3 regions of the Pontibacillus sp. ABV4_188 genome follow, and region 3 is predicted to be linked to each of the others. Evidence: predicted binding sites of a transcription regulator. Region 3 holds the regulator's gene; each other region holds the start of a gene.
What was found. Region 3 encodes LexA, which represses DNA repair genes until DNA is damaged. Its sites were predicted from a motif close to CGAACATATGTTCG; they were not measured.
Positions count from the first base shown of each region.

Region 1: ACYX4O_RS11515 (Y-family DNA polymerase) is a predicted target of LexA. The motif match lies at 1,606-1,619, and genes of this name have one in related genera.
Region 2: ACYX4O_RS11810 (DNA polymerase IV) is a predicted target of LexA. The motif match lies at 1,436-1,449, and genes of this name have one in related genera.

Region 1 is NZ_CM149975.1:2,236,819-2,240,107, reverse strand. It holds gene ACYX4O_RS11525 (MBL fold metallo-hydrolase) at 1-627, shown strand, start outside; gene ACYX4O_RS11520 (SDR family NAD(P)-dependent oxidoreductase) at 637-1,428, shown strand; gene ACYX4O_RS11515 (Y-family DNA polymerase) at 1,652-2,914, shown strand; gene ACYX4O_RS11510 (HPr family phosphocarrier protein) at 3,070-3,289, opposite strand, start outside.
Region 2 is NZ_CM149975.1:2,302,452-2,305,740, forward strand. It holds gene ACYX4O_RS11810 (DNA polymerase IV) at 142-1,413, opposite strand; gene ACYX4O_RS11815 (hypothetical protein) at 1,633-1,860, opposite strand; gene ACYX4O_RS11820 (hypothetical protein) at 1,888-2,466, opposite strand; gene ACYX4O_RS11825 (hypothetical protein) at 2,723-3,232, opposite strand.
Region 3 is NZ_CM149975.1:1,942,422-1,945,710, forward strand. It holds gene ACYX4O_RS09900 (hypothetical protein) at 1-770, shown strand, start outside; gene ACYX4O_RS09905 (hypothetical protein) at 771-1,238, shown strand; gene lexA (transcriptional repressor LexA) at 1,764-2,393, opposite strand; gene ACYX4O_RS09915 (YneB family resolvase-like protein) at 2,699-3,289, shown strand, end outside.

The sequences.
Region 1 (3,289 bases), 290 kb from region 3:
ACGCTATATAAACAGTTTGGTGTAGATCAATCTTATGAAGCGTTCTTTAAGCATTTGCGAGATCCACTTAAGTATGTAGCCAAAGGGACTTTAACCCGGTCTCTTCAAGAAGGTGATTGTATACCGGGACATTCAGATTGGGTTTGTCTTGAAACACCAGGTCATGCAGAGAGTCACTTATCTTTTTACCGGTCTGCTGATCAGTCTATGATGTCCGGGGATCACTTGTTATATCACATCTCCTCTAACCCTTTGTTAGAGCCACCCCGGAAGCCTGGGGGAGAACGGCCTCGTCCGCTTGTCACGTATCAAAAGACACTTAAAAGGTGTCTACATATGGATATAGGAGAAGTTTATCCTGGTCACGGTCCAATTTTTTCCTATCCGAACGAGCTTATTAGGGAGCGTTTAAATAAGCAACAGTACCGTTCTGATAAGGTCTATCACATGCTAGAAGGAGGTCCTCTTACCCCGTTTCAAGTGTGCAAACAATTATTCCCAAAACATATTAAGAAACAGTTTGGTTTAACCATGTCTGAAACGGTAGGGCAACTTGATATTCTGGAAGAAGAAGGTCGTGTTCGTGTACACTTAGAAGATGGGATCTATTATTATGAAGCAAAATAGGTGATACATGTGACAAACACGCTAAACAGCAAGAAAGTTATTATTACTGGCGCCTCAAGTGGGATAGGCGAACGTATAGCTTGGCATGTGGCTAAGCAGGGGGGAGTTCCTATCCTACTAGCCCGCCGAGGAGAACGATTGAAACAAATTGTCGAACAGATAGAAAAGGATACAGGTGTCATAGGGTATACGTATTCATGTGATTTATCTGACCGGGCAGACATTAATAGAGCATTTCATGCAATTAAGGAAACGTTAGGAGATGTCGATGCTTTAATTAACAATGCTGGCTTTGGCATTTTTGATTCTGTAGAGGCAACAGAACTTGATCAATACGAATCAATGTTTCAAGTCAACGTGCTAGGTTTGATTCAATGCGTGAAAGCAATCCTTCCTTCTTTCATTGCTCGGGGAGGTCACATTATAAACATCGCTTCTCAAGCCGGAAAGATGTCCACTCCTAAAGCATCAGGTTATGCAGCCTCAAAACATGCAGTATTAGGATTTACGAACGCTTTACGGTTGGAAGTGAAGTCTAAAGGAGTTTATGTAACAGGAGTAAACCTTGGCCCTGTGCGTACAAACTTCTTCGACCAAGCAGACCCTGAAGGAAACTATCAAAAATCCGTAGAACGATTTATGTTAGACCCTGACACCGTAGCACAAAAAGTAGTTAAGCACTTATTTACCTCTAAACGAGAGATTAACCTTCCCTCATGGATGGAAGCTGGCTCTAAGCTATACCAACTCATGCCCGGCCTTACAGAGAAACTCATGCGTAAACAATTCGAGAAGAAGTAAATCCTCACATCACGTGAGGATTTTTTTATGGAATGAACTGTGTCTGTGGGGGATCAAGAAAGGATGATGAAGGCTCGAGACTGAGGCATGTTAGTGCGGGCGGGATGTCGAAAAAAGGAAAACATCACCACTTGAAAAAGGGAACGAACATTCGCATAATAAGAGTAACAAATAACGCGAACAAACATTCGGTTTCGTAATAGGAGGACCTCGTATGAATGCGATGATCGATTATCAATCGTTTCCAAAGCGTAGTATTTTGTGTGTGGATATGAAGAGTTTCTATGCCAGTTGTGCTGCTATAATGAAAGGATTAGATCCAATGAAGGTACATCTGGCGGTGGTGGCAGATTTGAAACGGCCGGGGAGTGTAGTGCTGGCAGCTTCTCCAGCCCTAAAAAAAGACTTTGGTATTAAAACAGGGAGCCGGTTATTTGAAATTCCAGATGATCCTAGAATCCACTTAGTCTCTGCTCAGATGAGGCTTTATTTGCATATCTCAACAGAAATCACACGACTTTTTAATCGCTATGTGCCAAAGGAAGCTATTCATACGTATAGTGTGGACGAAAGTTTTCTCGACGTAACGGGAACGGAGCGATTATGGGGAGATGCAGAGGAAGTAGCTCGAATGATTCAAAAAGAGTTGTTTGAAACATTTCACCTTCAGTGTGCGATCGGTATTGGTCCAAACATGCTTCTTTCAAAGCTATGCCTGGATTTAGAAGCAAAGAAAACAGGAGTAGCTCATTGGGGGTATGAAGATGTAAAGAAAAAGTTGTGGCCAGTCTCTCCTTTAAGTGAAATGTGGGGAATTGGATCTCGGATGGAGAAGCGACTCAATCGATTAGGAATTACAACTGTCGGGCAGCTTGCTACTTTTTCTTTAGAGCAACTTGAGAAGCGATTTGGTGTAATGGGAAATCAACTTTATTATCACGCCAATGGGGTAGATCTGTCTGAGCTTGGTGCACCGATTATGCAAGGGCAGATCAGCTTTGGGAAAAGTCAAATTCTCATGAGAGATTATCCAGATCCGAAAGAAGTTCGTTACGTAATCTTGGAAATGTGTGAAGAAGTAGCAAAGCGAGCACGTGCTTACCGTAAAGCTGGTCGAACAGTTAGTCTTGGGCTCGGGTATAGTAAAGATGAAGGGGGTGGGGGATTTCATCGTTCAAAATCCATTGACTCTCCCACTAATATTACGACGGAAATGTATGATGTGTGTATGCAGTTGTTTAACGAGTTTTATTCACATCAGACAGTTCGCAAAATTTCCATAAGTCTTTCAAACATTACGGAAGATGAAGCCATGCAGCTTAGCTTATTTGAGCAAGATCGTGATAAAAAGAGGGACCTTGGTTATGTTATGGATGAGATTCGGAACAAGTATGGAAACGACGCTCTTTTACGAGCAGTTTCTTACACTAAAGCCGGTACAGCTAAGCATCGCAGTAAGCTTGTAGGCGGCCATTTTGCGGAGTAGCCAAGAGGCTCATGGGGAGTGTTCACTGAAACGTGTAACTCATTCAATAAAAGACTCTGTCAAAAAACTGCCCCGTAAAAAAGAAGTGGCCCTAAATGGGAGTGCTGATGAATGGCACACCAATAAGGGTCACTTTTGTTTAATCAATTATTTAATTATGCTTCTTTAAACAATTCTTTTTCAATAAGAGATTGTTTAATTGCTTCTTCGTTAGTTCCTTGGACATCGAGTTCAACGGATTGACCTGGTTGTAAGGATACAGCTAACACCCCAAGTAGACTTTTAGCATCCACTACCCAATGGTCTTTTTTTAATAGTACCGTATCTTCGAACTCACTTATGGTAGTAACGAAAAGACTTGCCGACTCTGCAAAG
Region 2 (3,289 bases), 360 kb from region 3:
AATTAATCATTTCAATTCAAAACACTTTCCTCTTTAGCTATGTAAAGCAAAGGAGCGTGCCAGACACCCTTTACTTAGTTAAAGGGTGTCTGGCACGCTTTCTTACTGTGAAGCAATAAAAAAACAAACTAGCGTTGGTAGCTAGTTTGTTTCATGGTCAGATCGGTTTTCTTTTTTGAAATCGTCTAAAAAGTCCTTTTGAAAGCTTGTTGTGGGGGTGGCCTTTGGTTTGGCTTTTAATTTCTTAAATGGATTCGTACCATATTTATCAGTGAGTTCTCCTATTGCAGAATACAATTTTTCGTTTTTCGCTTCGCTCTCATATGTGAATAAGTCAAGCTGCAGGGTCGCATCTTGTTTTTCACTAAGGTCTTGCGCTGTAACGCCCATAAGTCTTATAGGATCACCGTTCCAATGATCTTCCCATAGCTTCATTGCATACTGATAGATCTCTTCCACTTTACTTATATATTCAGGTAATTGCTTGCTTCTCGTAATCGTCTTACGATCATGATACCGAATCATTAACTGGATGTTTCTTGAAACAACTTCTTTATTTTCCATCCTGTCTGCTACTTTTTGAGATAACTGTCGCAGTAGTTTCGTAATTTCATTATCATCCGTTGTGTCATGAGGCAATGTTTGAGAGTTTCCAATGCTTTTGAATTCACTCACTGCATCAGGATCAACCAATCGATCATCAATCCCATTGGCACGATTTTGAAGTCGTTCACCGTTAATCCCAAGTTTCCCTTTTAAAGCATAAACATCAGCTTTAGCAAGATCTTCAATTATTTGGATATGACTAGCGTTTAATTTCTCAGCCGTTTTCTCTCCAACACCGTACATCTCTCGCACTGGCATTGGCCATAATTTAGTAGGAATATCACGTTTTCTGAGGACAGTAATTCCCATTGGCTTCTTCATATCTGAAGCCATCTTAGCTAAGAACTTGTTAGGTGCAATCCCTATTGAACAAGGAAGTTCAAGCTGTTCCATAACCGTATCTTGAATCCATTTTGCAATCTCTAGAGGGGTGCCCTGATCAGCGCAATCCGTTATATCCATATATCCTTCGTCAATCGAAACAGGTTGTACAAGGGATGTAACTTGGGAAAGTATCGAAAACATTTCCCTTGAAGCTTTACGATAGCGTTCAAAATTGGGTCGCATGACAATCATATTTGGACAAAGTCGTCTCGCTTGCCACAAGGGCATCGTCGTCTTTACACCTTTATCCCGGGCTTCATAACTTGCTGTTACAACGATCCCCTTTCGTTCCTCAGGATTCCCCGCAATCGCAAGAGGTTTCCCTTTTAATTCTGGATTATAGGCCATCTCTACAGACGCGTAAAAACTATTCATATCTACATGAAAAATGACTCTTCCGCTCTTTGGATACCACTTTGACATAATCAGAACACCTCCTCTCTAACGAACATTCGTTCTACAATTATTGTAACATATATCCCTCTACTACGCTCTACTGCCACACTACTCTTTAATACAGTAAAGAACAAACGCGTGCCAGACACCCTTTACCTCAGTAAAGGGTGTCTGGCACGCGTTAGCTTGGTAGAGCAATTTAGCGGAAAAAAACCCTTCCAACTAGAGGGAGATTGGTTCTTCTCTCTACAGGTTGGAAGGATTTTCTTCCCCTTCGTTTGAGCAAGCAGCTTGGTTTTCTTTATTTATACAAGAACCTAGCGAGTTCGCGGTTCTTGCGGCTGCTCGATTGTAAATCATATCAAACTTACTTTTCGCAAGTCTTCGTTTTGCAATGGATTCAAAAGGATTTTGCAAGACCTTTAAATATGATTCCAGTTGCTCTCTCTCTTCTTGAGTTAATCGGACTTTCATAACAAACCTCTTTCCGTGGAGTAGTATTTATGGTTCCTTTGTTGCCGCAATTTCATCGGAAGAGTCTTTCTTACGGTACACATGCGGGCTTCGATCCTCTTCTGAACAGGCTAATTTTTGTTCATAATCAATACAAGCATTTTCAAGAGATTCTTTTTGATACTTTTGAATGTACGATAACCCAGCATAACCTGCTAATAACGACGTCACAATAATAGATAGCTGATTTTCTGTACCCGTCAATGTCACAGTACTCTTTGCAATAATACCAGCGCCAACCCCAATAATTAGATCTCCTATTACTCCTAGCTCAAATAAGATTGGATCGGTATTCTTATTATCTCCGTACCGAATTCCTACTAAGAATAACAAGAAACTAATACAAGCATTCACAATCGTAACAATCAGCATAAGCGCCTTGATCAACCCACGATGGGAGGAACGGCTCCACTCCTCAAACCCCTTGAACTTGAAATCAATGCTAACAATCGGAAGTAAAATGCAAGCATTCCTCTTATAATGACCAATTAAAGCACCCACTAAGCTTACTAAAATCGCCAACTTAAAGATGTCCCAAAGCTCGACTAGTGAATAAACCTGATCCATATCATCACCCTTCTCTATAGTGTTAACCTAATAATACTATTATTGTTAGAATTTTCAATCATTTTTGGAACAATTGAATCTATAGCATTATAGGTTGTCATATTTCAATAGGTCAAAAGACTATTTTAAATACGAACACATGTACCTTTAGACATGGTCTTTTTACCTCCTTTAGATATATCCACCTATTTTATTGAGACACTAAAAAGGAGAGCACCTCGGCAATGCTTCCCCATCTCCTGCTATTTCAACAGCTTCACCAGATGTAATAGGTTATCCCTAGCCTATATACGGTGACCAAAGAAATTAAAATGATACCTGAACCAACACACATCGTGGTTTTATTATTTTCATGCCAGCCTGTGATTATGGTTCGAATGCCCATCAAAAAGAATATGCCTGAAAAAGCTGTTTTCGATTTAAATTCTGTAAATATATAATCATCGTACCGTCTTTCACCTTTAACGACATACGCTCCATGATCTTGATAGAGAAACACAATAAAACAAATCGTCTGCAAGGTTGTTATGATAGGAAAAAGGATTCCTCTGGTGGCTCCCTTTTCCTGCAAATAGTTATGTACATAAGATTGAATCTTATTAGAACGAAAGTATGTAATACTCGAGATTACCACTAATAACGGCGCCCCGTACCTCAAAGCATTGCTCAACGAGATGTTTTTTAGAGCCCAAATCATGAGTCCTAAACCGACAAAATAAAGAGCAATAAGAAGATAATGAGGACAATTAATTTTCTCTTGATCCACAGCCAACGCTCACCCCTAGGCCAATTTTATCCATAAATTAGGTAGAAACGCAATAAA
Region 3 (3,289 bases):
AACAAGATTGGGATAGGATTCAGACTGAAAGAATAAGCTCTGGTGACTCAAAACTTGAAGAGTTAGAATTAGAAGAGAACTTATTAACAGAACGAGTTAGGTCAAATAACGATGAACTAAAAACTCTTACTACAAAAGATCTGTACGAGAGAAGACTACTTGATTCTGGAAGTAATATTACTATATGTGAACAAGAATTAGAAAGTATAAGAGAAAAAATAATGCAAGTATCAGAAACTCTTAGTCTACACAAAAGAGCAAAAAAGTTAAAAGATTTGTTATTAGAAGTAGAAGATACTACATTGCATAAATTAAAAGAAAGAATAAAAAATGAAACAAATATAAAATTGTCTCAAATAATTAAGGATGAACCTATTTTAGTAGAAGATATTGAGGGTTCATTAAAATTAAAACATAAAGCTGGTGCAAGTGAAGGTCAATCTTTAGCGATAGCATACTCTTTCTTAGGCTCTATGTTTGAGACATCTTCATATACTCTGCCATTCATAGTTGATACCCCAGCAGGTCCCTTAGACCTCAGTGTAAGGCACGAGATTTCTTCAATATTACCGAACTTGTTTGAACAGTTAATTATATTTATTACTTCTGGAGAGCGGGAAGGTTTCACTGAGAATTTTATGGATAGTGATAATGTTCAATTTATGACAATTCACCGAGAAAGCAATCACACTAAATGTGTTATTGGTAGAGAATACTTTGAGTCTTTCCAAAGTGTGGAGGTTAACTCAAAGGCGGAGGAGCGAGTTTAAATGCCATTTAAATTACCAAAAGCTAGCGAAGATTACTTTAAATTGATAAACGATAAATTTAAGTATAAATTTGATATATATTATTTATGTTTAATGTTAGGGTTGCAAGATACAAAGTTGGGCTTGCCTGAGGAAGTTAAAACTGAATATTTCATAGATTATTATCCAGAGCCTTATGCGGATAAAGCTGAGTTAATAACTGGACTACTAATTAACGCTGAGATGGAAAGGTTAGATATAGAAAGTCAAGATAGGGGAGAAATAGAAAGGCTTATACTCCAGTTAATTGATAACAATTCACATATAAAATTGAGTGATAACGGAATGAAACTTTTAAATTGTTATGCAGCAGGTGGTATGCAATTGATAAGAGAGAAAATACCTAAAACAGGGGAGATAGAGACTTTTTATGTTCTTTACCATGAACTGATTAATAGTGAAAGCGAAGCTGTTTCTCAATCGTACTGAGAGTTTCACGAAACAGATGTTGTAAAAGAATTCTAAGTGTATTGATGAAACAGGGGGAATCATACCACAGCTAAAGAAGCAGCCTTTTTTGATTAGCTGCTCCTCTAAATGGTTGACCAAAATAATGACCAAAAATAGACCAAAAAAGATAAATCTAAGTTGATATCTATTGATATTAGGAAATGAAAAAGTGATGTAATAAAGTATATTTGATTGCGTTTAATCCGTGTTTCTTCCTATAGTATATGTTCCGTACACAGGTTCACCCATGGGAACGCGAACAGTATTTATCAACTTACTAAGATTGAAAACCCTTAATGCCACTGGTATTGAGGGTTTTTATGTGGGCAGTGTTTTAAATAGTGCTGATAATAAGGTTTGTATGTTTATTAGTAGAGAGCGTTGAAATAATCGAATATAAATAAACTATTTCATACAAAAAAGCATCGAATTAAACATTCGATGCTTCTCTGGGTTTATGACTTTTTTTAAAGTGAGGTTGGTGTAAATAAACGTTCTTAATCACTAATGGATATGGCGATATAATCCAACTACTTTACCTAGTATACTTACATTTTGCACAATGATTGGGTCCATCGTTGCATTCTCAGGCTGCAGTCGAATATGAGTTGATTCTTTGAAGAAGCGCTTAACCGTTGCCTCGTCATCTTCTGTCATAGCGACTACAATATCTCCGTTTTGAGCGGTTTGCTGGCGACGAACAATAACCATATCCCCGTCTAAGATCCCAGCCTCAATCATACTTTCTCCTTGAACAACTAGAACAAATATATCGTCATCTTGAGCTGCAAGTGTATCGGGTAGGGGTACATACTCCTCAATATTCTCAATAGCAGTAATAGGCATACCTGCTGTTACTTTACCAATTACAGGAGCATACGTTGCTTCTCCCTTAGGAATCGTTGTAATAGAATCTTCTTCTAATTCTAGCACTTCAATTGCTCTAGGTTTAGTAGGGTCTCTACGAATATATCCTTTTTTCTCTAACCTGGACAAATGCCCGTGTACAGTTGAGCTAGAGGCTAGACCTACAGCTTCTCCTATCTCTCTTACAGAAGGTGGGTACCCTTTTTCTAGTACACGGTTTTTTATGAAATCTAAAATTGCTTCCTGCCTTTTTGATAGTTTCGTCATATTTTCTACACCTCGTACATATCATTTATTACCGTCATTATACCATGGTAGGAAAGGTTATACAAACATTCGTTCGCAAAAAGTGTTGACAAGAACGGATGTTCGTATATAATGTGAACTAGACACGAACAAAAGTTCTTATTTTTCTGGAGGCGATGAATATGTTTCAAAATCTATCAAAACTAGACGTAGTGTATTTCTTGTTATTTGCAGGCAGTTTAGCCTTTATGTATATTGGGTTGCTTTCAAGTTAATCTTTACGGAACGAGGCATATCCTTATATGATAGAGAAAAAAGGAGATTCTATGAAAGCTATCATCTATTGTCGCGTCAGCACAGAAAAAGAAGCACAAGTTTCATCATTAAAACGTCAACGAATTGAACTAGAAGAACTAGCTACTCAACACCAATTTGAAATTCATAAAATTATAGAAGAACAAGCAAGTGGATACGAAATTGAAAGGGACGGCATCTTAGAAGTATTGGAAATTCTATCAAACAACGAAGCAGACTTGCTTCTCATTCAAGATGAAACAAGGCTTGGGCGGGGAAATACGAAAATTGCCTTGTTTCATCAACTTACAAAACTCGGCGTTCCTGTCTATTCCGTTTCTCATCAAGGAGAGCTTACTTTATCAGAATCAGATTCAATGGTGCTGCAAATTGTGGGAATTGTAGAAGAGTACCAAAGGAAAATACATAATATTAAGATAAAGCGCGGTATGAAGCGGGCTGTAGAAAATGGATTTAATCCAGCTCAAAACCTCTCTAACCAGCACTTGGCACATGGTCGAGAAAGAAAGGACTTCCCAATTGAAGAGGTTGTTCGATTGCGTCAAAACAATTTAACGTTCGATGAAATAGCAGCGACTCTGAGGGGGATGGGGTTTGATGTA